Regions from separate parts of the Bradyrhizobium sp. LCT2 genome, predicted to be linked through region 3. Evidence: predicted binding sites of a transcription regulator. Region 3 holds the regulator's gene; each other region holds the start of a gene.
What was found. Region 3 encodes HrcA, which represses chaperone genes, less so after heat shock. Its sites were predicted from a motif close to GTTAGCACTCNCNNNNNGNGAGTGCTAAC; they were not measured.

Region 1 (7,615 bases), 1.5 Mb from region 3:
CCCGCTCAGCGGGCGGCGCGTTTGGATCCGGCGGCGCTACTAAGGTCCGTGTAAGCGGTAACGCTCGACGCAGCTAAACGTCCGTGGCGCACCACTCTCGGCTCGCGCACAATACATGGCGATGATCAGGTCTGCGCCATGCCAATGACGTCTGGAGTGGCTCTTCGCGTCCGTACTGGGCCGTCTGTACCGTAAGCCCCCGGTGACGGCCACCTTGCGTCGGCAGTGAGGCTTCGCGAAGCCATAGGACTAGTCCTGGAGCTAGTCCTATGGCCAAAGCGGAAGTGGAAGTGATCACGTCGGAGCGGCGACGGCGGCATTGGTCGCGGGCTGACAAGGAGCGCATCGTCGCTGCAGCGTTGCAGCCGGGTGCGACGATCCTGGGCGTGGCGCGCGCGTTTGGTGTGCATTCCAGCCAGGTGTTCCGCTGGCGCCAGCAGCTGTGCGGCGAGGAGACTGCCGTGCCCGGCTTCGCCGCTGTGACGATTGCAGCCGATCCCGATCTTCACGCAGCGGCAGCTCCGCCTCAGGGGCTGATCGAAGTCGAGATCGGGACTGAGACCAAGATCCGGATCAGCGGCGCGGCGGATGCCGCGACGGTGACGGCGGTGATCACGGCGCTCCGGGCGGGTTCGCGATGACGATCCCGATCCCCTCCGGCACACAGGTCTGGCTGGCGAGCGGCCATACCGACATGCGCAAGGGCTTCGACGGCCTGGCGCTGCTGGTCCAGGAGACCTTGAAGCGCGATCCGCATGGCGGCCATCTGTTCGTGTTCCGCGGCCGCAGCGGCGGGCTGATCAAGGTGCTGTGGCACGACGGCCAGGGCATGTGCCTGTTCGCCAAGCGGCTGGAGCGCGGCCGCTTCATCTGGCCACAGGCTGTGGACGGAGCCGTGACGATCACGCCGGCCCAGCTCGGCTATCTGCTCGAAGGCATCGACTGGCGGCATCCGCAGCGGACGTGGCGCCCGGAAGCTGTTGGTTGAGCGCTCGAACGTAACGGCACTGATGCGTACCGGGCGGAGCTGTGATTCCATCTTCTGCGATGATCACAGCCGATTCGCTCCCTGATGATGTCGCGACGCTGAAGGCGCTGGTGCTCGCCGGCCAGGCGGCCCAGCTTGCGGCGGAAGCCAAGGCACGCAATCTCGAAGCCGAGGTCCGCGCCCGCACGCTGCTGATCGAGCAGATGAAGTTCACGATCGCCAAGCTCAAGCACGAACAGCACGGCCAATCCTCCGAACGAGCCTCGGTGCTCGATCAGCTCGAGCTAGAACTCGCCGACCTCGAGGAGGATGCATCGGAGGCCGAAGCCGATGCGCAGCTGGCAGCCGAACGGGCCAAGGCCGCGAAGATAGACGTGCAGCCATTCGAGCGGCGGCGTCCGGCGCGGCGGCCGCTGCCCGAGGACCTGCCGCGGGAGCGCGTCGTTCATCCCGCGCCGGCCCATTGCCCGTGTTGCGGCGGCGACAGGTTGCGCAAGATCGGCGAGGACGTGACCGAGACGCTGGAGCTCGTGCCGCGGCAGTGGAAGGTGATCCAGCACGTCCGTGAGAAGTTCTCCTGCCGCGCCTGCGAGGCGATCAGCCAGCCGCCGGCGCCGTTCCATCCGATCTCGCGCGGGCGCGCTGGACCGCGTCTGCTCGCGCACATCCTATTCGCCAAATACGGATTGCACCTGCCCCTCAACCGGCAGAGCACGACGTATGCGCATGAAGGTGTGATCCTGGACGTCTCCACGCTGGCCGACTGGGTCGGCGCGGCGGCGGCGACATTGATGCCGCTGGTCGATGCGATCAAGGCGCATGTCCTCGCTGCCGAGCGCATCCATGCCGACGACACCACGGTGCCGGTTCTGGCCAAGGGCAAGACGCGCACGGGGCGCGTCTGGACCTATGTGCGCGACGATCGGCCCTTCGCCGGGCACGCGCCGCCGGCCGCCGTGTTCTTCTACTCGCCCGACCGCTCCGGCACCCATCCAGAGGCGCATCTTGCGACCTATGCCGGACCGATGCAGGCGGACGCCTATGCCGGCTTCAACAGGCTCTACGATCCATCGCGGAAGCCGGGCCCGATCATCGAGGTCGGCTGCTGGGCGCATGCACGGCGCAAGTTCTTCGAGATCGCACGGCTGAAGAAGGCGCCGATCGCGATCGAAGCGATCGCGAAGATCGACGCCCTGTTTGCGATCGAGCGCGACATCAACGGTCTGCCGGCCCACGAGCGCAAAGCCGCGCGCCATGCGCGCAGCCGCCCGCTGGTCGATGAGCTTCATACCTTCCTGCACGAGCGCCGCGCCAAGCTCTCCGGCAAGAGCGAGACCGCCAAGGCGATCGACTACAGCCTCAAGCGCTGGGAGGTGTTCACGCGCTTCATCGACGATGGCCGGCTGTGCATGACCAACAACGCGGCCGAACGCGAGCTACGCGCCGTGGCCGTCGGCCGCAAGAACTGGACCTTCGCCGGCTCCGACGATGGCGGCCGCCGTGCCGCCGCCATCTACACCCTGATCCAGACCGCCAAGCTCAACGATCTCGATCCGCCGGCCTGGTTGACGGACGTGCTGCTGCGGATCAATGATCATCCGGCGTCGAGGCTCGACGAGCTGCTGCCGTGGAATTGGTCAAAACCCAGAACCCTTGTCGCCGCTGCCTGATCAGATGAAGATCACGTTTAACGGAACTGACTTGTCGATTGCCACTGTCGAGCATCTGAGCCTTGCTCTGGATCGCATCGACAAGCAACCGCAGTTCGAACTCTGGATATCGGTACCGAACGGTCAGTCCTTAGCCATGCTGCGCAATGGTAGCCACGCTTGGCTTATGTATCTGCGGTTCAATGGTGATAGCGGCGTCGTGACAAAGGGTAACCCAGACCATCAGGGAACCTGCGCTTACACACTCTCCAACGGGCAGGTCGACGAGCATCCCCTATCCTGGTGCATAGATCTAGAAGAATGCTACAAAGCGATTGCGTACTTCTTCGTCAATGACGGAGCACGATACGATCACGTCGCGTGGCAAATCGCGTAACAGATCTGCCGCGGTCTTGGCCGGATGGATACTCTGTACCTGGTCTGCTTCTAGGGGCTAAGCAGACTGATCATCTCGGATGCGGCCGAACGCGGCTGCCGTCGTCGTGAACGGTGTAGTCGTTCGGAGCGATAAGGCGCAGGGTCAGCAAGTGGTCGACGAAGGCTCAGTGCTGTGTTTGATCGAGCGCTTTGAGCAACGCGTGCAGAAATGCGCTGGCATGGTCGTAGCTCGAACTGCCGTCAGCCACCGCGTGAGCGCGCAGGCAGAGTTGTTCGCCTATAGTTTCAGGACCAGTTGCCTCGGCGCACTCTGACCATAGATCGAGAAGGTCATCAGGAATATATCGGCTGGACATGAACAGGTGGAGCAGCCGAGACGCACCGTGGTGGTTTTCGTTGTGTTGCGCCGCGAATGCAAAGAGCGCGAACAAGCCTTTAAAATCATCACGGGATACTGCTCGCCTAGCCATGGAAATACTCCGACTGGAAACGGCATTCAGCAAATCAATTGAAGAATACTAGCTGGCTTTGTGTGTCCCAACAACGCAAGGAATCCTGTCGCATCGGACCGGGAAAATATCGCAACCTAAATGCGAAAATACCCCGTGGCCTTCAACCCTAAAGGGCTGCCGGGGCGCGCCGCTTGGCAATCGCCAGATATGAAACATCGTTAGTTTGAGACGGACCCGTTGAGGCAGTCTGTCCAAGAGCGAACTTACGGCGACGTGGTTGGGAAAAGATAGCGGATCGGGGCCGGTCGCACCGGTTCACAGAGCTGAGAAGCTGCCCGTGCACGATCGCCGCGATTGGACTCTTCGCGAGGCGCATCGTCCTGGTATGATTGGCAATCTCTTTATTTTGGGCGGCGAGCGTCGGTCGCTGTTTTCGGGAATGGAGGCTCCTCAGGATGATTCCGGGCGGTTTCCCCCTCGAACTCGTCGGCGGCGCAGGCTTCGACGCGCTCGCGCAATACGGTGCGCAAGTGTTGGACCGCGGCTGACCGCTAGGAAATCAGCAAAGGCTCGGCGTCGCTGCCGAGCCTTATTGTTGAGCTCTGAATGTCGGATTTAGAAGTCCATACCCCCCATGCCACCCATGCCGCCGCCGCCCGGAGGCATGCCGCCCGCACCGGTGTTCTTCTTCGGCACTTCCGCCACCATAGCTTCGGTGGTGATCAGGAGCGCTGCGACGGACGCCGCGTTCTGGATCGCCACTCGAACCACCTTAGTCGGATCGATGATACCCTTGGAGACCAGGTTGCCGTATTCGCCGGTCTGCGAGTCGTAGCCGTACGAGTACTGATCCTTTTCGAGGATCTTGCCGACGATGACCGAGCCGTCCTCGCCCGCGTTGATTGCGATCTGGCGGGCCGGGTAGGACAACGCCTTGCGCACGATCTCGATCCCGGTCTTCTGGTCGTCATTTTTGGTGCGAATGCCCTTGAGGTGCTCGGAGGCACGCAGTAGCGCAACGCCGCCGCCTGGCAGGATGCCTTCTTCAACCGCCGCGCGGGTCGCATGCATCGCATCGTCCACGCGATCCTTGCGCTCCTTCACCTCGACCTCAGTCGCGCCGCCGACGCGGATCACCGCGACGCCGCCCGCGAGCTTGGCAAGACGCTCCTGCAGCTTCTCACGGTCGTAGTCCGAGGTGGTCTCCTCGATCTGCGCCTTGATTTGCGCCACGCGCGCTTCGATGTCGGCCTTCTTGCCGGCGCCGCTGACGATCGTGGTGTTCTCCTTGTCGATCATCACCTTCTTGGCGCGACCGAGCATATTGAGCGTGACGTTCTCGAGCTTGATGCCGAGGTCTTCCGAGATCGCCTGGCCGCCGGTTAGGATCGCGATGTCCTGGAGCATGGCCTTGCGGCGATCGCCGAAGCCCGGAGCCTTGACGGCCGCGACCTTCAGGCCGCCGCGGAGACGGTTGACGACGAGGGTGGCGAGCGCTTCGCCTTCGACGTCTTCGGCGATAATCACAAGCGGCTTGCCGCTCTGCACCACGGCTTCCAACAAGGGAAGTAGTTCATTCAACTGAGATAGCTTTTTCTCATTAATCAGGACGTAGGCATCATCCATTTCAACGCGCATCTTATCGGCGTTGGTGACGAAGTAGGGCGAGATATAGCCGCGGTCGAACTGCATGCCCTCGACAACTTCGAGTTCGGTCTCGAGCGACTTGGCTTCCTCAACGGTGATGACACCCTCGTTGCCGACCTTTTTCATGGCGTCGGAGATGAACTTGCCGATCTCCGCATCGCCATTGGCTGAAATCGTGCCGACCTGGGCGATTTCCTCGTTCGAGGTGACCTTCTTGGAGTTTTTGACGAGGTCGGCGACCACGGCTTCCACAGCCATGTCGATACCGCGCTTCAGATCCATCGGGTTCATGCCGGCGGCAACCGACTTGGCGCCTTCACGGACGATCGCAGCGGCGAGCACGGTCGCGGTGGTGGTGCCGTCGCCAGCCGCGTCTGCGGACTTGGAGGCGACTTCGCGCACCATCTGGGCGCCCATGTTCTCGAACTTGTCCTCGAGCTCGATCTCCTTGGCGACGGTGACGCCATCCTTGGTAATACGGGGAGCGCCGAACGACTTGTCGAGGACGACGTTGCGGCCCTTCGGTCCGAGCGTCACTTTTACCGCATTGTGGAGGATGTCGACACCGCGCAGCATGCGGTCGCGGGCATCGACTCCGAATTTGACTTCTTTTGCTGACATAGTGGGTTTCCCTGAGTTTTTGACTTGGTTTCACCCTTGATGAGGCGCTCGACAGGCGCTTGAGCGGTGGACTAGGCGGCCTTCTTCTTGGAAGACACGTCGGTGAGAACGCCCATGATGTCGCTCTCCTTCATGATCAACAGCTCCTGGGTGTCGATCTTGACTTCGGTGCCGGACCACTTGCCGAACAATACGCGGTCACCGACCCGGACGTCGATCGGGATCAGCTTGCCGCTTTCGTCACGACCGCCGGGGCCAACGGCGATGACTTCACCTTGGGAGGGTTTCTCCTTGACCGTGTCGGGAATGATGATGCCGCCAGCGGTCTTCTCTTCCGCGTCGATGCGCTTGACCACGACCCGGTCGTGAAGCGGACGGAATTTCATGCTCTCCTCCTATCTTCTAGTCGCTTTTTGAAATAGCAGTCGAAGCTAGCGAGTGCTGACCGCTCCGAAAATAAGCCGGCTTGGTCGGCAAACAAGACAAAGCCGCGAAGGATTTCGAAAATCCGTCGTCCTCACCGGTCCGCGGAGGGCCCATTCAGAGCCACCTAAAGGAGCCCCTGGAATCAAGTCTGGGCTGGTCGGAGGAAGCCGCTGAGGAAACTTTAGGCGGGCTTGTACCGTCTGCCCAGGTTGTTGTTTGGCTTTGCCATCCAAATGGCTAGCCGGGTAGGGTTGCGCGCGTCTGGATTAGCCTGTTCGGGTACAATGATGCCGCGTCCAACGGCAGTCTAGACCCGCGGCGGTACGCGGAGAGGCCGGCAAATCTTGTCCCTCTCGCCTACCCAGAGCACCTGGGATGCAGCGGAAGAGGAACTTTGAACCGCCCCGGGTTTGCCGGAGGCTCCAACTCCTGAGAGGATGGAGCCATGACGAGCAAGACGACGAACAAGTTTTCACCCGAGGTCCGGACCCGAGCGGTTCGGATGGTTCTGGATCACGCCGGCGAGCACCCGTCGCGCTGGGCGGCAGTTACGTCAATCGCGGCCAAGATCGGCTGCACGCCGCAGACGCTGCATGACTGGGTCAAGAAGGCCGAGGTCGGTAGCGGGCAGCGGGCCGGCGTTCCGACCGACACGGCCGAGAAGCTGAAGGCGCTCGAACGGGAGAACCGCGAGCTTCGGCAGGCCAACGAGATCCTGCGCAAGGCAAGCGCCTATTTTGCGATGGCGGAGCTCGACCGCCGGTTCAAGCCATGATCGCCTTCATCGACGATCATCGTGGGGCGCATGGGGTCGAGCCGATCTGCAAGGTCTTGCCGATCGCCCCCTCGACCTACCACGCCCATGTGACCAAGCGGCGCGATCCCGCCAAGCTGTCGGTGCGCGCCAGGCAGGACGCCGCGCTGAAGATCGAGGTGCGGCGCGTCTTCGATCAAAACTTCTCCGTCTACGGCGTGCGCAAGGTCTGGCGCCAGCTCAAGCGCGAAGGCTTCGATGTTGCCCGTTGCACGGTGTCGCGACTGATGCGTGACATGGGTTTGCAAGGGGTCATCCGCGGCAAATCCGTCAAGACTACGATCAGCGACAAGGCCGCGCCATGCCCGCTGGATCACGTCAACCGCCAGTTCAAGGCGCCAAGGCCGAACGTTCTCTGGCTCTCCGACTTCACCTATGTCGCGACCTGGACCGGCTTTGTCTACGTCGCCTTTGTGATCGACGCCTATGCCCGCAGGATCGTGGGCTGGCGAGCCTCGCGCACGGCGCATGCAGGCTTCGTGCTCGATGCGCTGGAGCAGGCACTGCATGATCGACGGCCGGTCCATCGTGGCGGGCTCGTGCACCACAGCGACAGGGGCAGCCAATATGTATCCATTAAGTACACCGAGCGCCTGGCTGAAGCTGGTGTCGAGCCTTC
Region 2 (7,615 bases), 820 kb from region 3:
TGATGCCATGGCAAAGGCAACCAAATTCTTGCGCAAGCAGGCCGACAAAGCCGAGCGAAAGGCGAGAGTGACCGCTGATGCAAACCTTTTGAACTTGGCAAAGGCCTATCGCACTCAAGCGGACGTGTTGAAGGCCAAGCGAAAGCAGGTAAAGAAGCGACGATGACCCAGGCATCTGAAATTGGCCTTTGATCTTCAAGCCGCAGGATCGGCAACAATGGCGCGCTTTCATCTCGCCGGGGCTTCGGGCACCGCGCCTCAGTTTGCCTTCATCTGAAATTGGCGATCGAATGGTGCTTCGCCGGCGCCATCTCCAAAGGACTCGATGCAGCGACCTGCGGGCTTGGCGGCTCGATCTCCGCCGGTTTTGACCCGTCGGACGAACCCAGAATGAACAGGAGGCCGGCGACCAACATGAGACCCGCACACAGCACGGCCAGACCAGCAATCACCAGGTCGCGATAGTCGTCCATGGTCGTCGTTCTTGGCGGAGTCCAACATTGCGCAGACGACCTCAATCCGCGGTCAGCTACGGAGGGAGGGCGGTGAATGGAAGATCAACTGGTCGCGCCAAATTCGCCGTTCAAGACCGCGGTTGGCAGTCGGACGGCCGGAGTGACAAAAATTTTTCAAAGACCTCTTGAACGGCCGTTTTTCGGATCCTAGGTCGTTTTCGCCCGGGGGCCGGTTGCCCGGACCCGGTTTTTGGACATCGCTGAACTGACATGGAGGATGTGCATGCATTTCCGCCCACTGCACGACCGCGTGCTTGTGCGCCGCATTGATGCCGAGGAAAAGACCGCCGGCGGCATCATCATTCCCGACACCGCAAAGGAGAAGCCGCAGGAAGGCGAGATCATCGCCGCGGGCTCCGGTGGCAGAAACGAGCAAGGCCAGTTGATCCCGATCGATGTCAAGCCGGGAGACCGCGTTTTGTTCGGCAAATGGTCGGGTACCGAAGTGAAGATCGACGGCCAGGACTACTTGATCATGAAGGAGAGCGATCTTCTGGGCGTGGTCGACAAGACCGGCTCGGTCAAGAAGGCCGCCTGAGCACAACTTGCGAAGCCGACAGTCATTGAGGAGAGAGGAGCAACGAACATGGCTGCCAAGGAGGTGAAATTCTCCACAGACGCCCGTGACCGGGTGCTGCGGGGAGTGGATACGCTGGCGAATGCGGTCAAGGTCACGCTCGGCCCCAAGGGGCGGAATGTCGTGATCGAGAAATCCTTCGGTGCGCCGCGCATCACCAAGGATGGCGTGACCGTCGCCAAGGAGATCGAATTGGAGGACAAGTTCGAGAACATGGGCGCGCAGATGGTGCGGGAGGTCGCCTCCAAGACGAGTGACCTCGCGGGCGACGGGACCACCACCGCGACCGTGCTGGCCCAGGCCATCGTCAAGGAAGGCGCGAAGTCCGTCGCCGCCGGCATGAACCCGATGGACCTCAAGCGCGGCATCGATCTGGCCGTCGAAGCCATCGTCAATGATTTGAAGGCGCACGCCAAGAAAGTCACCACCAACGAGGAGATCGCCCAGATCGCGACCATCTCGGCCAATGGCGATATCGAGATCGGTCGCTTTCTTGCCGACGCCATGCAGAAGGTCGGTAACGACGGGGTCATCACCGTAGAGGAAGCCAAGAGCCTCGATACCGAGCTCGAGGTGGTCGAAGGCATGCAGTTCGATCGCGGCTATGTGTCACCCTACTTCGTCACCAATGCCGAGAAGATGCGGGTCGAGTTCGAAGACCCCTACATCCTGATCCATGAGAAGAAGCTGTCGACCCTGCAGTCCATGCTGCCGCTGCTCGAAGCCGTCGTGCAGTCCGGCAAGCCGCTGCTCGTCGTTGCCGAGGATGTCGAAGGTGAAGCGCTCGCGACCCTCGTCGTCAACCGGCTGCGCGGCGGGTTGAAGGTCGCGGCCGTGAAGGCGCCCGGCTTCGGCGATCGTCGCAAGGCCATGCTGGAGGACATCGCGATCCTGACGGGTGGCCAGGCGATCTCGGAGGATCTCGGCATCAAGCTCGAGAACGTCACGCTCAAGATGCTCGGCCGCGCCAAGAAGGTCGTCATCGACAAGGAGAACACGACCATCGTCAACGGTGCGGGGTCCAAGAAGGACATCGAGGCCCGCGTCACCCAGATCAAGATGCAGATCGAGGAGACTACCTCCGACTACGATCGCGAGAAGTTGCAGGAGCGGCTTGCGAAGCTCGCCGGCGGCGTCGCGGTGATCCGCGTTGGTGGCGCGACCGAAGTCGAGGTCAAGGAACGCAAGGATCGCGTCGATGACGCGATGCACGCGACCAGGGCGGCAGTCGAGGAAGGCATCCTGCCCGGCGGCGGCGTCGCGCTGCTGCGCGGCCTGAAGGCGCTCGATGCCATCAAGACCGTGAATGCCGACCAGAAGGCCGGCGTCGACATCGTGCGCCGCGCGATCCAGGTGCCGGCGCGGCAGATTGTGCAGAACGCCGGCGAAGACGGCTCGCTGGTGGTCGGTAAGCTGCTGGAGAACTCCAGCTACAATTGGGGCTTCAATGCCGCCAGCGGCGAATACCAGGACCTGGCGAAGGCAGGCGTGATCGATCCCGCCAAGGTCGTTCGCACCGCGTTGCAGGATGCGGCTTCCGTCGCCGCGCTGCTGATCACGACGGAAGCGCTGATCGCCGAGAAGCCGAAGAAGTCCGAGCCGGCGCCCGCAGCGCCGCCGATGGACTTCTAGCCAAGATCGAGCCCGGCCGCCACCGGCCGGGCTCAACCACTAACCAAAAGAGAAAGGAACGCAAAGCACAAGGAGACCCAGATGAGCACACGCATGCAATCTCGATCGCGCAAGAGCGGGGCGACTGTAATGCATTGGCTCATGTTCGCCCTCAGCCTTCTCACGATCGCCTGGATCAGTTTTCGACCGATTGGAGGATGAGATGATCAGAGATCAAACCATTGTCTCCGCTCATGCGGAGAACCGCAAACAAGCCTTCGGACAGCGCGTGGTCCGCGGGATTCTCACGGCCTCGATGACAGCGGTCCTGGTCCTGCCGTCGCTGGCGGCTTGGGGGGTGGATGGCCCGCGCAGCAAGCCGGAGTCGGGGCAGGTTTTCGGGACGATCGCGCTGCCGCCGATCCCGTATCTGGATTCGATGCCCTGGTTGACGTGGGGCGCCGGCGTGAACACGTTGAAGGTCGACATGCTCCTTTCACCGATCCTGGACCCATCGGGAATCAAGCTTATGCCGGAAGACCGCAATAGGGAGAGACCAGCGATCGGCTAGTTTCATTCACTCACCGGGATGCGATCTCGACCGATTGCGCTGATCGCATCCCCCGGCCGGCTCCCCCCTCGCTATTCGATCATGTCGGACGTACTGACCAGCGTCCGGTTTCCGCCTGAGACGCTCGTATTTGAGCGGGCCGCCAGGGTCCGATCCTTCGTGGTTGAAAGCCAACGCAGAGCAATCGAGCATTGCGGCGACTTCTCAAAGCACAGGATCTCGCTGCAGAACATCGCCAAAGGCTCACCCGGTTGGTCGAACTGGCCGAAGCGGAATTGCAGCGTTTACACGCCTGACGATCGAACTCAGTACGATATTGCCGCATCGCTTACCGACGCAGGGGCGTCTGGTAAGGCCCCTGAAGACCCCTCGATGGCTTTGCCTAATTTTGAAGACGTGCTCCGTGGCTCGGTAACATTGGGTTAGTTTTCGGATAAAAATTCTCCGCTCTCTACTTGAAACCAAAAGGCGATTTGCTAGTTTTCTGCTCGCCGCGACAAGCGGTCCGGGCGCCCTAGCAGGCTGTTGAAAAAGGATGCTCGCCGCCGGCCGGCGACCGTGATTCACTAGCTCCGAGGGGATTCGGGAGATGGTGCGTGCGCGGCGGCGACAATCGAACGGGCGAGCTGTTCAGCTACGTTGACCTGGAGGCTCGCGTGCGGCGGGATCATCCGCTGCGAGCGATCCGGACGATCGTAAACGAGGCGCTGGCGGCGCTGGAGCGCGAGTTTGCCGCGCTCTATTCGCCGATTGGGCGGCCGTCGATCCCGCCGGAGAAGCTGCTGCGGGCGATGCTGTTGCAGGCGTTTTATTCGATCCGCTCGGAGCGGCTTCTGATGGAGCGGCTGGAATACGATCTGCTGTTCCGGTGGTTCGTCGGAATCGGCGTCGACGACGCAGCCTGGGACCATTCGGTGTTCTCGAAGAACCGCGACCGGCTGCTGCAGGGCGATATCGCGGCCAAGTTCCTCGCGGCGGTGCTGGAGCGGCCCAAGGTGAAGAGGCTTCTGTCGAGCGATCACTTCTCGGTCGATGGGACGCTGATCGATGCCTGGGCCTCAATGAAGAGCGTCAAACCCAAGGACGGCACGGGCGAGCCGCCGGCGCAAGGCGGCGGGCGCAATGCTGACGCGCACTTCCACGGCCAGAAACGCTCGAACGACACCCATGCTTCGACGACTGATCCCGATGCCAGGCTCTACCGCAAAGGTAAAGGCAAGGAGACGAAGCTGTGCTTCATCGGGCATGGGCTGATGGAGAACCGCCACGGCCTGCTGGTCGACGCCTGCCTGACGCGGGCCGACGGGCATGCCGAGCGAGTGGCCGCGCTGCACATGATTGAGCCTCGTGCCGACCGGCCGACAGCAATCACGCTTGGCGCCGACAAAGCCTACGACGCAGAGGACTTCGTCAACGAGCTGCGCTCGATGCACGTAACGCCGCATGTTGCGCAGAACACCAGCGGCCGCAGCTCTTCGATCGACGGGAGAACGACCCGGCACAGCGGCTATGCCGTCAGCCAGCGCATCCGCAAGCGCATCGAGGAGGCGTTCGGCTGGATCAAGACGGTCGCCGGTCAAGAGAAGACCAGCTTCCGTGGCCGTGATCGCGTCGCATGGGCCTTCACCTTCGCTGCCAGCGCCTACAATCTGGTGCGGCTGCCCAAGTTGATCGCGGAGACCGGCTGATGGGCAAGGTGCCCGGCTTCGCCAAGGCCTTTGTCGGACGTTGGCGCATCGTCGAGATGGACGTCTGGGACAGCGACTTCCTCGATCTTGTCGAAGAGGCGCATCTCACCTTCCAGGGCAAGTCCGATGGCGAAATCGCCTTTGGGGCTCTTAAGGGCTTCTTGGACGTGCGCTACGGCACCCGCGACGGTTCGCCCTGCGCGGAGTTCTCATGGGAAGGGCACGATGAGAATGATCCATCCTGCGGTCGCGGATGGGCTATGATTGGCACCAAGGGCAGGCTCGTCGGCCACTTCTACATCCACAACGGCGACGATTCCGCCTTCGTTTGCGAACGCGGCTGAGTTTTTCAACACCCTGCTAGTCCTACTGCGTCACAAACGATGATCTGTCTGGTGGTCGAACTTGATCGCGCAACAAGGACATCTCGACAGCGTTCGGACGAGCCCATGTTCGAGGCGCCGTCGCATCGTCGCGATCGAATTTGGAATGTGACGTTGGGTCCGCAGCGGCAGATCCACGGGGTCTGTGATCTGCGGGAATGCGATCGAGCGGGATCGGCCGGGCGCGCCGAGCGCCTGAGGGGGGAATCGTCTCCCGCTCGGAGATCAGGAATCCGTAGGCTGCGATGCACATTGTTGCGTGATGATGAAAGCCGCGCCAGCCGCGTCCCTCGAAGTGGCCGAGCCCGACCTCTTGCTTGAGTTCCTGATAGTCGCGTTCGATGCGCCAGCGCAATTTAGCCGTCTCAACGAGAGTCCGGAATGCCACATCCTCCGGCAATGTCGAGAGCCAGTATTTGGTAGGCTGGTCCTCGCCTTTTGGCCATTCGATCAGCAACCATTCCTCCAATCGCCGGGTGGTTTGCCAATAATCACGATGCGCGGCACGGACCCGCACGCGTGCAAAGCGCGAGGTCAGCTTTTCGTTCGTTCCTTGCCGCCACGTGATGGTGCGCCAAGCTTTGGCCGGCAGGCCGATCGCGAGCGCCTTGACGGCGGCCGGCTGATGCTGACGGTTGCGGCGCATCAGTTTCGGTGGACGGCCGCGGCCTGACCATGGCTTCGGCGGCAAGGGACCGGTGCCGGGCGCCCATACCGTTGTGCTCGACAGAAGACCCGCCACATAGGTCAATCCCAGCGCCGTGATCTCCGTGCGCAGGTCGCTGTTATTGCCATAGCCCGCGTCCATCAGTACGACACCGCGCGGAAGGCCGCTCGCACAGGCCCACCGCAACTGCTCCAGCGCGATCTCCGGCTTGGTCCGGAAGCCAACTTCGGCAGGAATGCCCACCTTGCGCCGCCGATCGCAGTCCTCAGTCCATTCCTTCGGAAGATAAAGGCGATAGGCGACAGGCAGGCTGGCGTGGTGGTTGGCAATCGACAGTGACACCGCCACCTGACAATTATCCTGCTTGCCGAGCTGCCCGCAATATTGCCGCGCAACTCCAACTGAATGTCGCCCCTGCTTGGGAAATCCGGTATCGTCGATGATCCAGGCTTCGATGGGGCCCTGGCGTTCAATCGCCGGCAGGACCATCTCACGTACCTTGCCCAGCACCTTCTCATCCGACCAGGCGCCGCTGCCGACGAAATGCAGCAGCGATTGATGCTGGGCGGCCGTCCGTTCCGGAGCTGTCACCGCCGCCATCGGCTCCACGCTCTTGCGACCGCCACAGGCCATCAGGCCGACGCAATAGTCGCGCAGCGGCGCCTTCCGATCAGCATGACCGATGACACTGGCAAGCCCTTCCAAATACGTCGCAAATCGCTTCTCGCTCGTCTTGGTGCCACGCCCGCTCATGTCGGCCTCTCGACTGATGGTCCATGCTTCATCCATCGCTGATTCTGGCCGGCGGTTTTGTGACTCAGTCAGACTAGGGGCCCGGCGGAGACGGGCGCCGGAGGTGTCCGACGCCTGCTCGTACCCATCTTGCTCCTTGGAGGATTTGGCTATGAGGACTTACAACATCAGCCCCCTGTGGCGATCAACTATCGGCTTCGACCGCGTGTTCGATCTGGTCGACGCGGCCCGGCACACCGCCGGCGAAGCCAACTACCCACCCTGCAATGTAGAACGCCTGTCTGACGACCGGTATCGGATTTCGCTGGCTTTGGCCGGTTTCTCCCCCGATGAAATCACCGTGACGGCCGAACAGAGCGTGCTCACCATCGAAGGTCGCAAGGGCGAAAAAGGACGGCGGGACTTCGTCTATCGAGGCATCTCGTCGCGACCTTTCAAGCGGCAGTTCGGTCTGGCTGCCCACGTCCGGGTCGAGGGAGCACGGTTCGACAACGGCCTGCTGCAGATCGAGTTGGTTCGCGAGATTCCGGACGCCATGAAGCCTCGCCGGATCCCGATTGACAATCTGGCCGCATCCGACGTCCAGCAGATCGAGCGCGAAGCGGCCTGACGGCTTGGTTGTTCGACGGGCTCACCACAAGGCCGAGCCGCTTACCGGCCGCCGCACCTGTGCCGGCGTGTCCGTGCGCGTGCCCCTCGATCAAGCGAGATCGAGCCGGTCGATTGAGGCCCGATGAAACGAGTCCAATTCCTTAGCTCTAATGGGGGTTTGCAAGATGTTTAACAATGCCGCTCTACCTGCCCCGTCTGTCGACGCTGGGCTGTCGAAATATCTCGTCGAGATCCGTAA
Region 3 (7,615 bases):
ACGGCAGGTCAGAAGAGAAGCCACCATGCTGGGCCCGCGTCATCCAAAATCTCCCGATCCGGGGCCCCAATCGTCGGGTGCGACCCGGCGGAGCGCGCTCGGCCTGTTGCTCGGTGCGCCCTTGCTGTCGGCCTGCGCCGGCGTGCAGCAGAGCCTGAGCCAGTTCTCTAATCCCTTCAGCAGCTCCTCTACGCCCCCGGCTCAGCCGGCCGGGCCGCCGCAACAGGCCACCACCGCCGGCACCGGCGGGGTGAAGGTTGCCGTGATCCTGCCGCTCTCGGCCGCCGGCAACGCCGGCCTCGCCGCGCAATCCATGCGCAACGCCGCCGAGATGGCGCTGGCCGAATTCCAGAATCCGAACATCCAGCTCCTGATCAAGGACGACAACGGCAGCCCGCAAGGCGCGCAGGCCGGTGCGCAGCAGGCGATCGACGAAGGCGCCGAGATCATTTTGGGACCGCTGTTCGCGCAGTCGGTGCCGGCGGTGGCGCAGGTCGCGCGCACGCGCGGCATTTCCGTCATCGCGTTCTCGACCGATTCCAGCATCGCCGGCCGCGGCGTCTATCTGCTCTCGTTCCTGCCGGAGTCCGACGTCAATCGCATCGTCGAATATTCCGCCAGCATCGGAAAACGCTCCGTCGCCGTGCTCGTGCCCGACAATGCCTATGGCAATGTGGTCGAGGCCGCAGTGAAGGCGGCGGTGCCGCGGCGCGGCGGCCGCATCGTCGCGTTCGAGAAATATGGTGCCGACCGCGCCACGCCGGCGCGCACCGTGGCGCAGCAGCTCGGCAGCGCGGATGCGCTGTTCATCGCCGATGACGGCGATGCGGTGGTGACGGTCGCCGATGCGATGACGGCCGCCGGCGCGAACTTGCGCAACATCCAGCTGCTCGGCACCGGCCTGTGGGACAATCCGCGCGTCTACGCGAATGCGAGCCTGCAAGGCGGCCTCTACGCGGCGCCCGATCCCGCCGGCTTCCGCGCCTTCTCCGGCCGCTACCGCACCAAATACGGTGCCGAGCCGATTCGCACCGCAACGCTCGCCTATGACGCGGTCGCCCTCGTCGCCGCGCTCGCGCGCACGCAGGGCACCACCCGTTTCTCGTCCGACGTGCTCACCAACCCCTCGGGCTTTGCCGGCATCGACGGCCTGTTCCGCTTCCGCGCCGACGGCACCAACGAACGCGGCCTTGCGGTGATGAAGGTGACGACCGGCGGCGGCGTCGCGGTCGCGGGTTCGCCGAAGAGTTTTGGGGCTTAGCTGTTCTTTCGCCGTCGTCATGGCGAAAGCCAGGACCCATACCGCGTGATCTATCGAGTGACTACAGTGCGAGTACCAGCAAAGAATAATTGGGACTCTTCGCCAAACTCCTCCCTGGGGTAAATGGGTCCTGGCTTTCGCCAGGACGACGATGGGGAGAGAGCTCAGGCCGCCAGATCCGCGACCACCGCATCCAGCACCGGGAATCCGCTGCTGGTTACGCGCAGCCGTCCCGTCGCATCGACCGTGATCGCGCCTTCCTCACGCAGCAGGGCGATGCGCTTGGGGTCGAGCGCGCGGCCGGAGAGGGCGGTGTAGCGTTCGGGATCGATGCCTTCGGCGAGACGGAGTCCCATCAGCAAAAATTCATCGGCGCGCTCCTCGCTGTTGAGGAGATCGTCGGTGACGACGCCGTGGCCGTTGGTCTCGACCCGCAACAGCCAGGCTTCGGGACGCTTCTCGGTGGCGGTGGCGTGCCTGATCCCGTCGATGTCGAGCCGGCCGTGCGCGCCGGGGCCGATGCCGGCATATTCGTCGCCGCGCCAGTAGACCAGATTGTGCCGGCATTCGGCGCCGCGCCGCGCGTGATTGGAGATCTCGTAAGCGGGCAGGCCGAGCTTGTCGCAGGTTTCCTGCGTGACGTCGTAGAGCGCGCGCGCGACCGCCTCGTCCGGCGTCTTCAATTTGCCGGCGTGGTGCAGGCCGAAGAACGGCGTGCCCTCCTCGATCGTCAATTGATAGAGCGACAGATGCTCGGCCGCCTCCGCGATCGCAAGACGCAGTTCATCGGCCCACATCGCCGGCGTCTGGTCGGGGCGGGCGTAGATCAGGTCGAACGAATAACGCTCGAACGAGCGGCGCGCGATGGCGACCGCGTCCAGCGCTTCGCGCGCGCTGTGCATGCGGCCGAGCGCCTTCAGCGAAGCATCGTCGAGCGCCTGCACGCCGAGCGAGACGCGGTTGACGCCGGCGGCGCGATAGCCGGCGAAGCGCGTGGCCTCGACGCTGGTCGGGTTCGCTTCCAGCGTGACTTCGACATCACGAGCGACCTGCCAGTGCTTGCCGATCGAATCGAGCACGGCGCCGACGGTCGCGGGCTGCATCAGCGACGGCGTGCCGCCGCCGAGGAAGATCGAGGTGACCTCGCGGCCGGGCGCGCGCTGCGCGGTCGTTTCGATCTCGCGCGCGAAGGCGGAGGCGAAGCGCGCTTCGTCGATCGCGGCATGGCGGACATGGCTGTTGAAGTCGCAATAGGGGCACTTCGACAGGCAGAACGGCCAGTGCACGTAGACGCCGAAGGCTTCGTTAGCGCGGCTCAAGGCAGATCTCCGCCAGTTTCACGAAGGCGCGGGCACGGTGCGACAGGGCAAGGCCGAGCGGCGGCAGGCCGTGCTTCTCGATGCTGGTCATCTCGCCGAAGGTGCGCGTGTGCCCGTCGGGCCGAAACATCGGATCATAGCCGAAGCCGGCGGTGCCGCGCGGCGGCCAGACCAGCGTGCCGTCGACGCGCGCCTCGACCTCTTCGAGATGATCGTCGGGCCAGGCGACGCAGAGCGCGGAGACGAAGTGCGCCTTGCGCTTGTCGGGCGCGGTCGCGCCGCGCTCCTGCAACAGGCGCTCGATCCGCGTCATCGCCGCGGTGAAGTCCTTGGTCGGTCCGGCCCAGCGCGCACTGTAGATGCCGGGCGCGCCGTCGAGCGCGTCGACCACGATGCCGGAATCATCGGCGAAGGACGGAAGCTTGGACGCGTGCGCGGCCGCGATCGCCTTGATCGCGGCGTTGCTGCGAAAATCGTTGCCGGTCTCGTCCGGCTCGGAAAGGCCGAGCTCGCCGGCCGACACCGCCTCGATGCCGTAAGGCGCCAAAAGCTCCTTCATCTCGGCGAGCTTGCCGGGATTGTGGGTGGCGATGACGAGCTTTCCGGTGATTCGGCGGTGCATGGGCCTATTGACTACGCGACGGCCAGTTTCTGCAAGTCCACGAGGCGCGCGATACCCTTCTGGGCCAGCGCCATCAGCGCCAGGAGCTCGTCTTGTGTGAACGGTTCGCGTTCCGCGGTGCCCTGCACCTCGATGATGCGGCCATCGCCGGTCATGACGAAATTGGCGTCGGTCTGGGCTTCCGAATCCTCGGCATAGTCGAGGTCGAGCACGGGCGTGCCGTTGTAGATGCCGCAGGAGATCGCGGCGACGTTGTCGCGCAGCACGTTGGCCTTGACCATGTTGCGCGCCTTCATCCAGTTGACGCAATCGGCGAGCGCGACCCAGGCGCCGGTGATCGAGGCCGTGCGCGTGCCGCCGTCGGCCTGGAGCACGTCGCAATCGACCGTGATCTGGCGCTCGCCGAGCGCTTCGAGATTGATGATGGTGCGAAGGGAGCGGCCGATCAGGCGCTGGATCTCGACGGTGCGGCCGCTCTGCTTGCCGGCGGAGGCCTCGCGGCGGGTGCGTTCCGAGGTCGCGCGCGGCAGCATGCCGTATTCGGCGGTGACCCAGCCGCGGCCCTGGCCCTTCAGCCACGGCGGCAGGCGGTCCTCCAGCGTGGCGGTGACCAGCACATGGGTGTCGCCGAATTTCACCAGGCAGGAGCCTTCCGCATATTTGACCACGCCGCGCTCCAGCGTCACGGGGCGCAATTCGTCGGGCGCACGGCGGCTTGGCCGCATGGGAAATCCTCCAAAACTCACGGGAATAGGCTGTTCGCGGTGCTTGTAGGTGGGGTGAGGGTGAGCGGCAAGGCCTTTTCGGTCCCCAAGCAACTGTCGAGCAAGTGCAAAACCACGCTTGTCAGGGGCCTCCCGGATGGCCAAATTATAAGCATCTGAGAGGAGTTGCTGTCTGTGGCCCATCACGATCCGATCCATCTGATCGCGCCGCGCGCAGGGCTCGCCCAGCTGAATGAGCGGTCCCGCGACATCTTTCGTCAAATTGTCGAAAGCTATCTCGCGACCGGCGAGCCGGTGGGCTCACGCAATATTTCCCGGCTGATCGCGATGCCGCTGTCGCCGGCCTCGGTTCGCAACGTCATGGCCGATCTGGAACAGCTCGGCCTGATCTATGCCCCGCATACGTCCGCCGGCCGGCTGCCGACGGAACTCGGCCTGCGCTTCTTCGTCGACGCCTTGATGCAGGTGGGTGACCTCAATGACGCCGAGCGGCAGTCGATCCAGAGCCAGCTCACCTCCGTCGGTCAGGCGCAGTCGGTCGAGGCGGCGCTGGACCAGGCGCTGACGCGGCTGTCGGGCCTGACCCGCGCCGCCGCGGTGGTGCTGACGCCGAAATCCAACGCGCGGCTGAAACACATCGAATTCGTCCGGCTGGAACCGGAAAAAGCGCTGGTGATCCTGGTCGGCGAGGACGGCCAGGTCGAAAACCGCGTGCTGACGCTGCCGCCCGGAGTTCCCTCCTCGGCGATCACCGAGGCCGGCAATTTCCTCAATTCGCGGATTCGCGGCCGCACCCTGGCCGAGGCGCGGCTCGAGCTCGAGACCGCGCTCGGGGAGGCCCGTGCCGAGCTCGATCAGCTGACGCAGAAGGTGATTTCGGCCGGGATCGCCAGCTGGTCCGGCGGCGAGAACGAGGACCGCCAGCTCATCGTCCGCGGCCACGCCAATCTGCTGGAAGATTTGCACGCGCTGGAGGATCTGGAGCGGGTCCGCCTCTTGTTCGACGACCTCGAGACCAAGCGCGGCGTCATCGACCTGCTCGGCCGGGCCGAGACCGCGGAAGGCGTGCGGATTTTCATCGGTTCGGAGAACAAGCTGTTCTCCTTGTCGGGCTCCTCGACCATCATCTCGCCCTATCGGGATGCCGCCGGCCACATCGTCGGCGTTTTGGGCGTTATCGGGCCGACACGGCTGAATTATGCCCGTGTGATCCCGACCGTGGACTACGCCGCCCGGATCGTCAGCCGCCTTCTGGGGGGCTGACCGGCGGCTGAGGCGATCACGGGCGCTTGATTTTCGGCGTCCGAAGCACGATATCCGGGCCAGAAAAATCCCTGAGACAAATTCGAAAAGAGAGCCGATGACCGATCGAGACCGGCAACCCGAAGACACGACCGCGCCGACCGGCGAGCCCGTGGTGTCGAAGCCCTACATCATGCCCGACGATCCCGAGCCGGGCTCGGTCGAGCTGTTGCAGAAGGAAGCCGCCGAGGCGCGCGACCGTATGCTGCGGACGCTGGCGGAGATGGAAAATCTGCGCAAGCGCACCACCAAGGAGGTCGCCGACGCCCGTCTCTACGGCATCACCGGCTTTGCCCGCGACGTGCTCGACATAGCCGACAACCTCCAGCGCGCGCTCGACGCGGTTCCCGCCGAGGCCCGCGCCGCGGCCGATCCCGGCCTGACCTCGCTGATCGAGGGCGTCGAGCTCACCGAGCGCTCGCTGCTCAACGCGCTGGAAAAGCACGGCGTGAAGAAGTTCGATCCGCAGGGTCAGAAGTTCGACCCGAACTTCCAGCAGGCGATGTTCGAAGTGCCTGATGCGTCGGTGCCCGCCGGTACGGTCGTGCAGGTCATGCAGGCCGGCTACACCATCGGCGAGCGCGTGCTGCGTCCGGCCCTCGTTGGGGTCGCCAAGGGCGGCGCGAAGGCTGCGTCCGCCGCCAACACCAACGAGCCGAACAGCGCGGCGAACTGAGTTCTGACGTCATTCCGGGGCGATGCGAAGCATCGAACCCGGAATCTCGAGATTCCGGGTTCGGCTCTTCGAGCCGCCCCGGAACGACTGATGGCTGGTCTTACGCGCTCGCCGCGATATCCGCAGACTGAATCCGCTTCACGCCGGCCTTGGCCATGTCGGCCCAGGCTTTTGCCAGCGAGCCCTGCGTGTCGATGCCGCGGCAGGCGTCTTCCACGACATAGACTTCGAAGCCCGCCTTGCGCGCGTCGAGCGCGGTCCAGGCGACGCAGAAATCTGTCGCGAGGCCAGCGACGAAGACGCGCTTGATCTTGCGGCCCTTCAAATAGCCGGCGAGGCCGGTCGAGGTCTTGCCGTCGGCTTCGAGGAAGGCCGAGTAGCTGTCGACGTCCTTGTGAAAACCCTTGCGGATGATGAGCTCGGCGTGCGGGATTGCGAGGTCCTTCGACAGCGAAGCGCCGTCAGTGCCCTGCACGCAATGGTCGGGCCACAGCACCTGCTTGCCGTAAGGCAGGTCGATGGTCTCGAACGGCTTCTTGCCGGAGTGTACCGACGCAAACGAAACGTGGCCGGGCGTGTGCCAGTCCTGCGTCATCACCACATTCGAAAACGCTTTCGAGATCTTGTTGATGACGGGCACCACCTGCTCGCCTTCCTTCACCGCGAGGCTGCCGCCCGGCAGGAAGCAGTTCTGCACGTCGATCACGAGCAGCGCGGACGCATCGTCCGGCTTGATCGATGCGGCCGCAAGAAGTGCGGTTGGCGCGAGGGCTACGAGGGCGCTCGTCCCAAGCGCCGCCAAGACTTGTCGCCGATCCAGCATCGTTCGCCTCCCTCCAGGATGAACCCGATTGGGCAGGAGCCTAGTTCCGCTTGCGTACGAACAGAAGCCCGAAAATGCAGCCGGTTTTGGTGAGAGGGTGGGCTCAGCCGCGTACTCGGTGCACCTCTCCCGCTTGCGGGAGAGGTCGGCGCGTAGCGCCGGGTGAGGGTTCTCTCCTCTGGGGGAGTCTTCGTTGTTGAGACACCCTCTCCCCAACCCTCCCCCGCACGCGGGGGAGGGAGCGCATCTCGCTTGCGGATGCAGCTACCCCTTCGGCTGGATGCCGTCGCGCACGGCGCGGAAGCGGGTGAAGGCGGCTTGCCACTGGTCGCGCGGGGCGCTGGCGATGATGCGCAGCGAGGCGCCGCCGCTCGAGAAGCGGATCCACTGCACCACGGTCACCGGGGTCTTGTCCTTGCCGCTGACGCCGTCGATCCGGGTCTCGAAGCCCTGCTGGCCGTTGATGCGGATCGGCTCGGACATGGTGACGCGCGATTCGCGCACGCCGGGGATCTGGAGCGCCGCCTCCTGGGCGAAGCGGGCGCGGTCGTCGGCGGCTTGCGGGGTGGCGCCGATCAGGCCGAGGATCATGAACGGCTTCGACTCGTAGCCCGTGCTCTCGTTGCCGTCGGCCAGGATGATGCTGGAGCCCGGCGCCAGCGTGCGGATGTCCTTGAAGTCGGCGAGATCGGTGATCTTGAACGGCATCAGCGCGATCTGCTCTTCGGCCGAGACCTGCTTGCGGGTCACAGTGCTCGCAAACATCTGCCGCACCGCCTCGTCGGTGTAGATCTTGGTCGCGTTCTCCGGGATCTGCACCGCGACATAGCCGGAGAAGCCGGCGCCCGGCACGATCATCGAATAGCGTTTCACCGCCGTCTCGCCGG
Region 4 (7,615 bases), 1.4 Mb from region 3:
ATCCCGACGCGATCGCTGCGATCTCCGACGGCCTGCGCAAGGCGCCCGGCGCCGTCTACGCGCTGGTGCAGACCACCCTGTTGCAGGACGAAGCGCTCAAGCGCGCCCATAACCGCATCCAGGAACTGGAAGCGGCGCAGGCGCCCGAGCCGGCCCAGTCCGGCGGCTTCCTGGATACCATGCGCGACACGCTGTTCGGTGGCGGCCCCTCGCGCGGCTCGGTTCCGAACGTGCCGCCGCGTGACGCACGGCCGGTGTGGAACAGCGGCCAGGCGATGCAACAGGCGCAACCGGGTTACGGCCAGCCGCCTTACGGCCAAGGCCCAGGTCAAGGCCCAGGTCAAGGCCCCGGTCAGGGCTATGGCGCCCCGCCGGTCGGCGGTGGCGGCGGCTCGTTCCTCGGTACGGCCGCGGCGGCCGCGGCCGGCGTCGTCGGCGGCTCGCTGCTGCTCTCCAGCATCCGCGGCATGATGGGCGGATCGCACCAGCAGGCCTTCGGCGACACCAACGCCCTGGGCGACCGCAGCGCTGGTGGAAGTCCCTGGGGCGGCAGCGATCAGTCCGGCGGCTCGCTCGCGCGCGATGCCGGCCTCGACGACATCGGATCGAACCGCGACCGTGGCGGCGATTCCCGCCAAGGCTTTGTCGACCAGGCTTCGAACGACGACCAGAATTACAACGACCAGAACGACAATGACGACAACGTAGACCTGGCCGACGACAGCGATTTCGGCGGCGACGATGGCGGCAGCGATTATGCGTAAGGCCGCTCGATAGCGCGCAAACAAAAACGGCCGCCGATGGGGCGGCCGTTTTCATTTCGGGGCTCGGACCTCACATCACCACGACCCTGGTGCCGACATTGACGCGGCCGTAGAGGTCGATGACATCCTCGTTGCGCATGCGGATGCAGCCGGACGAGACGTTGGTGCCGATGGTCCAGGGCTCGTTAGAGCCATGGATGCGGTAGAGCGTGGAGCCGAGATACATCGCGCGCGCGCCGAGCGGGTTTTCCGGACCGCCTTCCATGTGCCTGGGCAGGTCGGGGCGGCGCGCGATCATCTCCGCCGGCGGGGTCCAGTCCGGCCATTCGCGCTTGGCCGTGATCGCCTTGACGCCGGACCAGGTGAAGCCGGGACGGCCGACGCCGATGCCGTAGCGCATCGCCCGGCCGTTGCCCTCGACGAGATAGAGGAACTTGTTCGGCGTATCGACCACGATCGTGCCGGCACTTTCCTTGCCGCTATAGTCAACGAGTTGTTTCTCGAACTTCGGATCGAATTGACGCTGGCGCGGATCGACCGCCTCCTGCTGGAGACCTGCGCCTTGCTGATATCCGCCCTGCATCTGCGGCTCGCCCATCGGCGGCAGGCGGCGCGGATCGTTGTAGCCCGGCTGCTGCTGATACACCGGCGGCGCGTAGGCCGGACCGCGGCCGGGCCCATCGCCGAACAGGAACTCGATGAAGCCGCCGCCCATGTTCGCATTGGAGGCGACGCGCACCGGCGCCGGCGGCACTTGCGGCTGATAAAGCACCGCGGGCGGATCGTTCGGAACGGTATTGTCGAAGGCGCTGGCGCTGGTTGCGCCGGCAACGAGGGTGCAAGCGCTGCCGAGCAGCGCGACAGACATTTTCTTGAACATCGACGTACTCTGTACTGTTTCGTCTAGATCACATGCGTCGTGCAGAGCTGATGGCTGATCGGCGTCCGCGACGTGGTCAATAAAGAGCAAAAGGCGTTTTGTTTGGTAAACGGAAACGCCGTTTTGATTCACCACGTCGCGAGCGAGAGCCCAATTTGGCGATCAGCGTTTATTTTCGATGAACGCCTCATGCTCATGGTTAATCGCTTCTTCTCGCGTCGTCGCGCGCGGCCGCGCAACAGTTCCGGTCGTGAACCTCGTGTTAAATTGCTTCTGCCTACAAAGACGCGTGAGTGAGGTGGGGGGGAGTTTCTGATGGCTATTCACCGCAAACGTTTTCGTGTCGAAGAGGCTATTGTCGGCGAGATGCCCAGCCCCGAAATGATTGAGGAGGCTGCGCCGATGCATAGCGAGATCATGGCGGAGCTGCGCGCGATCCGCGCACAGATGGCGAAGGGCACCGCTGCCCCGCTGTCCGCCAGCGCGGCGATGGCGGCGATCGACGCTTCCACGGCCCATGAGCTTGCCGAGACGCGCACCATGCTCGACACCTACCGGGCGCAGATCGAGCAGTGCGAGAAGCTGAAGGTCGAGCTCGACCTCATCCACGACGCCATCGACCGCACCAAGCGCGAAATCGCGACGCTGCACGGCAAGAGCTTCGACGGCGGCGAGATGGCCAAGGTCAATGGCGAACTCGGCGCGGTCGTCGGCGGCACCGAACAGGCGACCCAGCAGATCCTGGAAGCCGCCGAGTCGATCGACCAGGCGGCCAGCGCGATGTCCAAGGTGCAATCGGCCGACCAGCAGAAGCGGCTCGCCGACGACATCCAGGAACGCGTCATCTCGATCTTCGAGGCCTGCAACTTCCAGGACCTGACCGGCCAGCGCATCAGCAAGGTCATGACCACGATGAAGTTCATCGAGCAGCACATCAACGCGATGATGGAGATCTGGGGCGGCGTCGACGCGATCAAGGCCCATGTGCCGGCGCCGGCCGACACCCGCAGCGAGGACGAAAAACTCCTCAACGGTCCGAAGCTCGCCGGCGACGTCGGCCACGCCTCGCAGGACGACATCGACGCGCTGTTCGACTGAACGGACGCGGCATAGAGAAGAAGCAAAACGCCGGCGCGAGCCGGCGTTTTTGTTTTTGGGGATTTATCTCACGCTGTCATGCCGGGGCGGTCCGCAGGACCGAACCCGGAATCTCGAGATTCTCAGGTGCGCAATTGCGCACCATAGTTCGATGCTTTCGCATCGCCCCGGAATGACGGGAAGAACATCACGCCCTCGGGGCGCAGCGGACGTAGACCATGTTGCCGTAGCGGGTGGCGGCGTCCTTGTCGATGAAGCGGGTAATCAGGACGCGGCCGTCGAAGGACACGATCTCGCGGTCCTGCTCGCCGGGGGTCGGACCGGCCGGCCCGATATAGTTCTTGCCGCTGGGCGAGCCCTTCAGCCGCAATTCCTGCGGTGTCGCCTGGTCGGCCAGATGCATGACCACGCCGCCGGAGGTGCCGGCGCCGATCACGTAAGGATTCTTGCACTGGGACCGCGCGGCGGCCTCGGTGCGGGCGCGGTCGGCCGGGTTCTGGAACGAGGCGAGACCCCAGCGGCCGACGATCTCGTCGGCGCGGATGCTCGCCGGCATTTCCGGGCCGGTACCGGGCTCTGCCTCGGGCGGCGGGGACGAAGACGAGAAGGACGGCAGGCTCATGCCGCCGCCGCAGGCGCCAAGCAGCAACGCCAGGCCAGATGCGGCTGCCAGATTGGCAACCTTGCGCGCGCGAGCTGAACTGATCATGGCATTCCCCCGAACAAGACCATGGCCGCACCCCTCCTGCAGCCAAGCGCAAAACCGCCACCGGAGCAATGACGTCGTTTGATACGCCGGCGCCCCGAACACGTTTCCAATGCCACCATCCTATATCCGCCTCACCAATCGCTTAACCACCTTTGCTTGACAGGATCGCGGCCAAGCCATATTTCCGGGCGCACTATTAGCACTCGGAAAGCCCGATTGCTAAGCGCGCCGTTCGATCCTCGGGACGAGGGTGGACGGAAGCGCCGCCCCACCCACTTCCACTACTTCCGAAGCGAGCCTCCAAAGGGAAACGTCATGGCTAAATCCAAATTTCGTCCGCTGCATGACCGTGTCGTGGTCAAACGTATCGACGCCGAGGAAAAGACCAAGGGCGGCATCATCATTCCGGACACCGCCAAGGAAAAGCCCTCCCAGGGCGAGGTCGTCGCCGTCGGCCCCGGCGGCCGTGACGAGACCGGCAAGCTGATCCCGATCGACCTCAAGGTCGGCGACCGCGTGCTGTTCGGCAAGTGGTCGGGCACCGAGGTCAAGATCGACAACGAAGAGCTCCTGATCATGAAGGAGTCGGACATCATGGGCGTGATGGCCTAAGGCCGTCAGCCTGAACGGCCGCTGAATGTCGTGCCCGGATCGCGTGATCCGGGCATCCATCCTTCCGCCGGGTTCGACCTGCGGATCCCGGAATCGATGCGGCCGGCAAAGCGGCAAGACGCAGCACGAAACAAGACACAGCACGAAACACGAGGGATTGCAGAAATGGCTGCCAAAGACGTCAAGTTTTCCGGAGACGCGCGCGAACGCATGCTGCGCGGCGTCGACATTCTCGCCAACGCCGTCAAAGTGACGCTCGGCCCGAAGGGCCGCAACGTCGTCATCGAGAAGAGCTTCGGCGCGCCCCGCATCACCAAGGACGGCGTCACCGTCGCCAAGGAGATCGAGCTCGAGGACAAATTCGAGAACATGGGCGCCCAGATGGTGCGTGAGGTCGCTTCCAAGACCAACGACCTCGCCGGCGACGGCACCACCACCGCGACCGTGCTGGCCCAGGCCATCGTGCGCGAAGGCGCCAAGGCGGTTGCCGCCGGCATGAACCCGATGGACCTCAAGCGCGGCATCGACATCGCGGTTGCGGCCGTCATCAAGGACATCGAGAAGCGCGCCAAGCCGGTCGCCTCCTCCTCCGAGGTCGCCCAGGTCGGCACCATCTCGGCCAACGGCGATGCCGCCATCGGCAAGATGATCGCGCAGGCGATGCAGAAGGTCGGCAACGAGGGCGTCATCACCGTCGAAGAGAACAAGTCGCTCGACACCGAAGTCGACATCGTCGAGGGCATGAAGTTCGACCGCGGCTATCTCAGCCCCTACTTCGTCACCAACGCCGAGAAGATGACCGCCGAGCTCGAGGACGCCTACATCCTCCTGCACGAGAAGAAGCTCTCGGGCCTCCAGGCCATGCTGCCGGTGCTCGAAGCCGTGGTGCAGTCGGGCAAGCCGCTCGTGATCATCGCCGAGGACGTCGAGGGCGAGGCGCTGGCCACCCTGGTCGTCAACCGCCTGCGCGGCGGCCTCAAGGTCGCCGCCGTCAAGGCGCCGGGCTTCGGTGACCGCCGCAAGGCTATGCTCGAGGATCTCGCGATCCTCACCGGCGGCCAGCTCATCTCCGAAGAGCTCGGCATCAAGCTCGAGAACGTCACGGTGAAGATGCTCGGCCGCGCCAAGAAGGTGGTGATCGACAAGGAGAACACCACGATCGTCAACGGTGCCGGCAAGAAGCCCGACATCGAGGCCCGCGTCGGCCAGATCAAGGCGCAGATCGAGGAGACCACCTCGGACTACGACCGCGAGAAGCTCCAGGAGCGCCTCGCCAAGCTCGCCGGCGGCGTCGCGGTGATCCGCGTCGGCGGCGCGACCGAGATCGAGGTCAAGGAGAAGAAGGACCGCGTCGAGGACGCCCTCAACGCCACCCGTGCCGCGGTGCAGGAAGGCATCGTCCCCGGCGGCGGCGTCGCGCTGCTCCGCGCCAAGAAGGCGGTGGGCCGTCTCACCAACGCCAATGACGACGTCCAGGCCGGCATCAACATCGTGCTGAAGGCGCTGGAAGCCCCGATCCGCCAGATCTCCGAGAACGCGGGCGTGGAAGGCTCGATCGTCGTCGGCAAGATCCTGGAGAACAAGTCCGAGACCTTCGGCTTCGACGCCCAGAACGAGGACTATGTCGATATGGTCGAGAAGGGCATCATCGACCCCGCCAAGGTGGTGCGCACCGCGCTCCAGGACGCCTCCTCCGTGGCCGGCCTGCTGGTGACCACTGAAGCCATGGTCGCCGAGGCGCCGAAGAAGGACGCTCCGCCCGCGATGCCAGCCGGCGGCGGCATGGGCGGCTTCTGAGCCCACCGTTCCCTGACAATGTTGCGAAGGCCGCCTCCGGGCGGCCTTCTTTTTTGCCGACCATGGCTCACGCTTTCCGATTCAACCGACGGCCAAAACCCATTACGGTGGCGCCGATTCTAAAGCGCGATGAGGTCGGAACGAGTCGTCATCGCGCTTTAGGTTGTTGTTTGAGCATGATCTTTTCGGAAAACCGCATCACACTTTTCCGGATCATGCTCCCTTGCTCGAGGATTTTATCGATGCGCGCGCTTCTGGTTTGCTCCACGGCCCTTGTGGCGGCTCTGCTTGCTGTTTCGCCGGAGGTCGCATCCGCCCAGATGAAGCTGTCGCCAAAGGCGACGGTGCCGGGCGGCCCCGAGACGCGCTATTTCACCTCGATCGACGGGCTGATGGACGGCAATGCCGACGTGATCCTGAAGGAGACGCGCCAGGGCAAGACGGTCACGGCCGCCGTGCTCGACGTCTGTTATCCGGTCGCGAAAAATTCCGACCGCAAGGATCGCTTCGTCGTCAATCTCCAGGTCGCCGGCCAGACGCTGACCGGCACGACGCAGAGCCTCGGCGCGAAGGCGCCCGTCACCGTCAAGCTGCTGCGCAAGCCGACCGGAGACACTTTCGAATTCCGCGGCCAGATTGGAATCGGCCAGGCCGTAACCGAGGTCACCTCGCCCGACAATTCCGATCTCAGCGAGAAGGAGTTTCTGGACAACCAGACCTCCGACGACGGTATCACGCCGCAGCCGAAGGACTTCACCGACGTCTCGCCGGAGGCGATCGCGGTCAAGGTCAAGCTGGATGCGGCGACCGAGTTCCTGAAGAGCCTGAAGGGCCAGGAGGTCGAGGTGACGCTGGCGAGCCTCACCGTCGGCTGCGACGCGTTGCGCGCCGGCGAGCAGACCATCAACATGTCGGTCGACCCGGAGCGCGCCGGCGCGCTGCTGGCAAAATTCAAGGCGATGCCCGGCGTCGTCGCCGCGGGCTGGACCGCGGGCATGACCGAGATGGACCGCACCATCCGCTTCGCCGCGGCCGACTGGCGCGACGGCGACAAGATCAACCGCGACAAGCTCGCAGCCGCCGTGGCGGGCGTGCTGAGCCGGACGCTCGCGGCAAAGCCGGTCTCGCAAAACTTCAACCCGGCCACCGGCAAGCTCAAGCTGGTCTTCAAGCGGCCGAACCAGGATTTCCCGACGCTCGATCTGACCGACACGATCGAGGTCGCAGGGCTCATCTCGCCGGACAAGCCCGGCACGACCGACAAGCTCATGCTCTGGATCGGCAGCCCCGCCACCACGACCGCCGACGAGAGCAGCGGCGCCAAGCTCAATCTCTCGGACGAAGCTTCGGCCGACGAGGAGGGCGACCAGCCCGACGACAACGGCTCGGTCGAGGCGCTCGCAAAGGAATTGAAGGGCCAGCGCTGGGACGCCGACAAGTCGGTGTGGAAGTAGACGGAGACACCACCTCAACCCCGGCGAAGCCTTGGCGTAGCCGGGTCGCGGGGTATGACAGCGAGGCTAATTGCCGTTCGCGCGGAAGCGCAGCGGCTTGGGGCCGAGGAGCGTCAGCACATCGCCCTGGCGCTTCCAGGTCTCGACGCTGCCGAGCGCTGCGACGAGATCGTCGTCGGCCTGGGCCTTTGCCGGCGGGCAGGACCGGTCCTGGATCTGGCCGGGGACGAAGATCACGGTGTTGCCGGCGACCGAGAACTGGCCCTTGCCGCCCTTGCACCAGAGCTCCAGCACGACCTCG

Region 1: groES (co-chaperone GroES) is a predicted target of HrcA. The motif match lies at 6,174-6,202, and genes of this name have one in related genera.
Region 2: groES (co-chaperone GroES) is a predicted target of HrcA. The motif match lies at 595-623, and genes of this name have one in related genera.
Region 4: groES (co-chaperone GroES) is a predicted target of HrcA. The motif match lies at 3,647-3,675, and genes of this name have one in related genera.

The regions. Positions count from the first base shown of each region.
Region 1 is NZ_CP034432.1:2,576,250-2,583,864, forward strand. It holds gene EI171_RS12690 (ABC transporter permease) at 1-54, shown strand, start outside; gene EI171_RS12695 (transposase) at 270-641, shown strand; gene tnpB (IS66 family insertion sequence element accessory protein TnpB) at 638-988, shown strand; gene EI171_RS12705 (IS66 family transposase) at 1,048-2,658, shown strand; gene EI171_RS12710 (Imm1 family immunity protein) at 2,663-3,034, shown strand; gene EI171_RS12715 (hypothetical protein) at 3,201-3,506, opposite strand; gene groL (chaperonin GroEL) at 4,104-5,756, opposite strand; gene groES (co-chaperone GroES) at 5,828-6,142, opposite strand; one part of gene EI171_RS12730 (IS3 family transposase) at 6,628-6,919, shown strand; AL1L pseudoknot at 6,912-7,028, shown strand; one part of gene EI171_RS12730 (IS3 family transposase) at 6,919-7,615, shown strand, end outside.
Region 2 is NZ_CP034432.1:1,906,139-1,913,753, reverse strand. It holds gene EI171_RS44630 (hypothetical protein) at 1-166, shown strand, start outside; gene EI171_RS09675 (hypothetical protein) at 270-473, opposite strand; gene groES (co-chaperone GroES) at 739-1,053, shown strand; gene groL (chaperonin GroEL) at 1,102-2,724, shown strand; gene EI171_RS09660 (hypothetical protein) at 2,927-3,274, shown strand; gene EI171_RS09655 (IS5 family transposase) at 3,871-4,962, shown strand; gene EI171_RS09650 (hypothetical protein) at 4,962-5,306, shown strand; gene EI171_RS09645 (IS701 family transposase) at 5,329-6,765, opposite strand; gene EI171_RS09640 (Hsp20 family protein) at 6,917-7,375, shown strand; gene rpoH (RNA polymerase sigma factor RpoH) at 7,542-7,615, shown strand, end outside.
Region 3 is NZ_CP034432.1:1,084,241-1,091,855, forward strand. It holds gene EI171_RS05860 (penicillin-binding protein activator) at 26-1,261, shown strand; gene hemW (radical SAM family heme chaperone HemW) at 1,426-2,580, opposite strand; gene rdgB (RdgB/HAM1 family non-canonical purine NTP pyrophosphatase) at 2,567-3,202, opposite strand; gene rph (ribonuclease PH) at 3,214-3,927, opposite strand; gene hrcA (heat-inducible transcriptional repressor HrcA) at 4,102-5,190, shown strand; gene grpE (nucleotide exchange factor GrpE) at 5,288-5,905, shown strand; gene pncA (bifunctional nicotinamidase/pyrazinamidase) at 6,006-6,728, opposite strand; gene EI171_RS05895 (hypothetical protein) at 6,993-7,615, opposite strand, start outside.
Region 4 is NZ_CP034432.1:9,096,922-9,104,536, forward strand. It holds gene EI171_RS42945 (DUF2076 domain-containing protein) at 1-764, shown strand, start outside; gene EI171_RS42950 (L,D-transpeptidase) at 835-1,644, opposite strand; gene EI171_RS42955 (protein phosphatase CheZ) at 1,960-2,742, shown strand; gene EI171_RS42960 (hypothetical protein) at 2,930-3,451, opposite strand; gene groES (co-chaperone GroES) at 3,767-4,063, shown strand; gene groL (chaperonin GroEL) at 4,229-5,860, shown strand; gene EI171_RS42975 (hypothetical protein) at 6,103-7,314, shown strand; gene EI171_RS42980 (META domain-containing protein) at 7,381-7,615, opposite strand, start outside.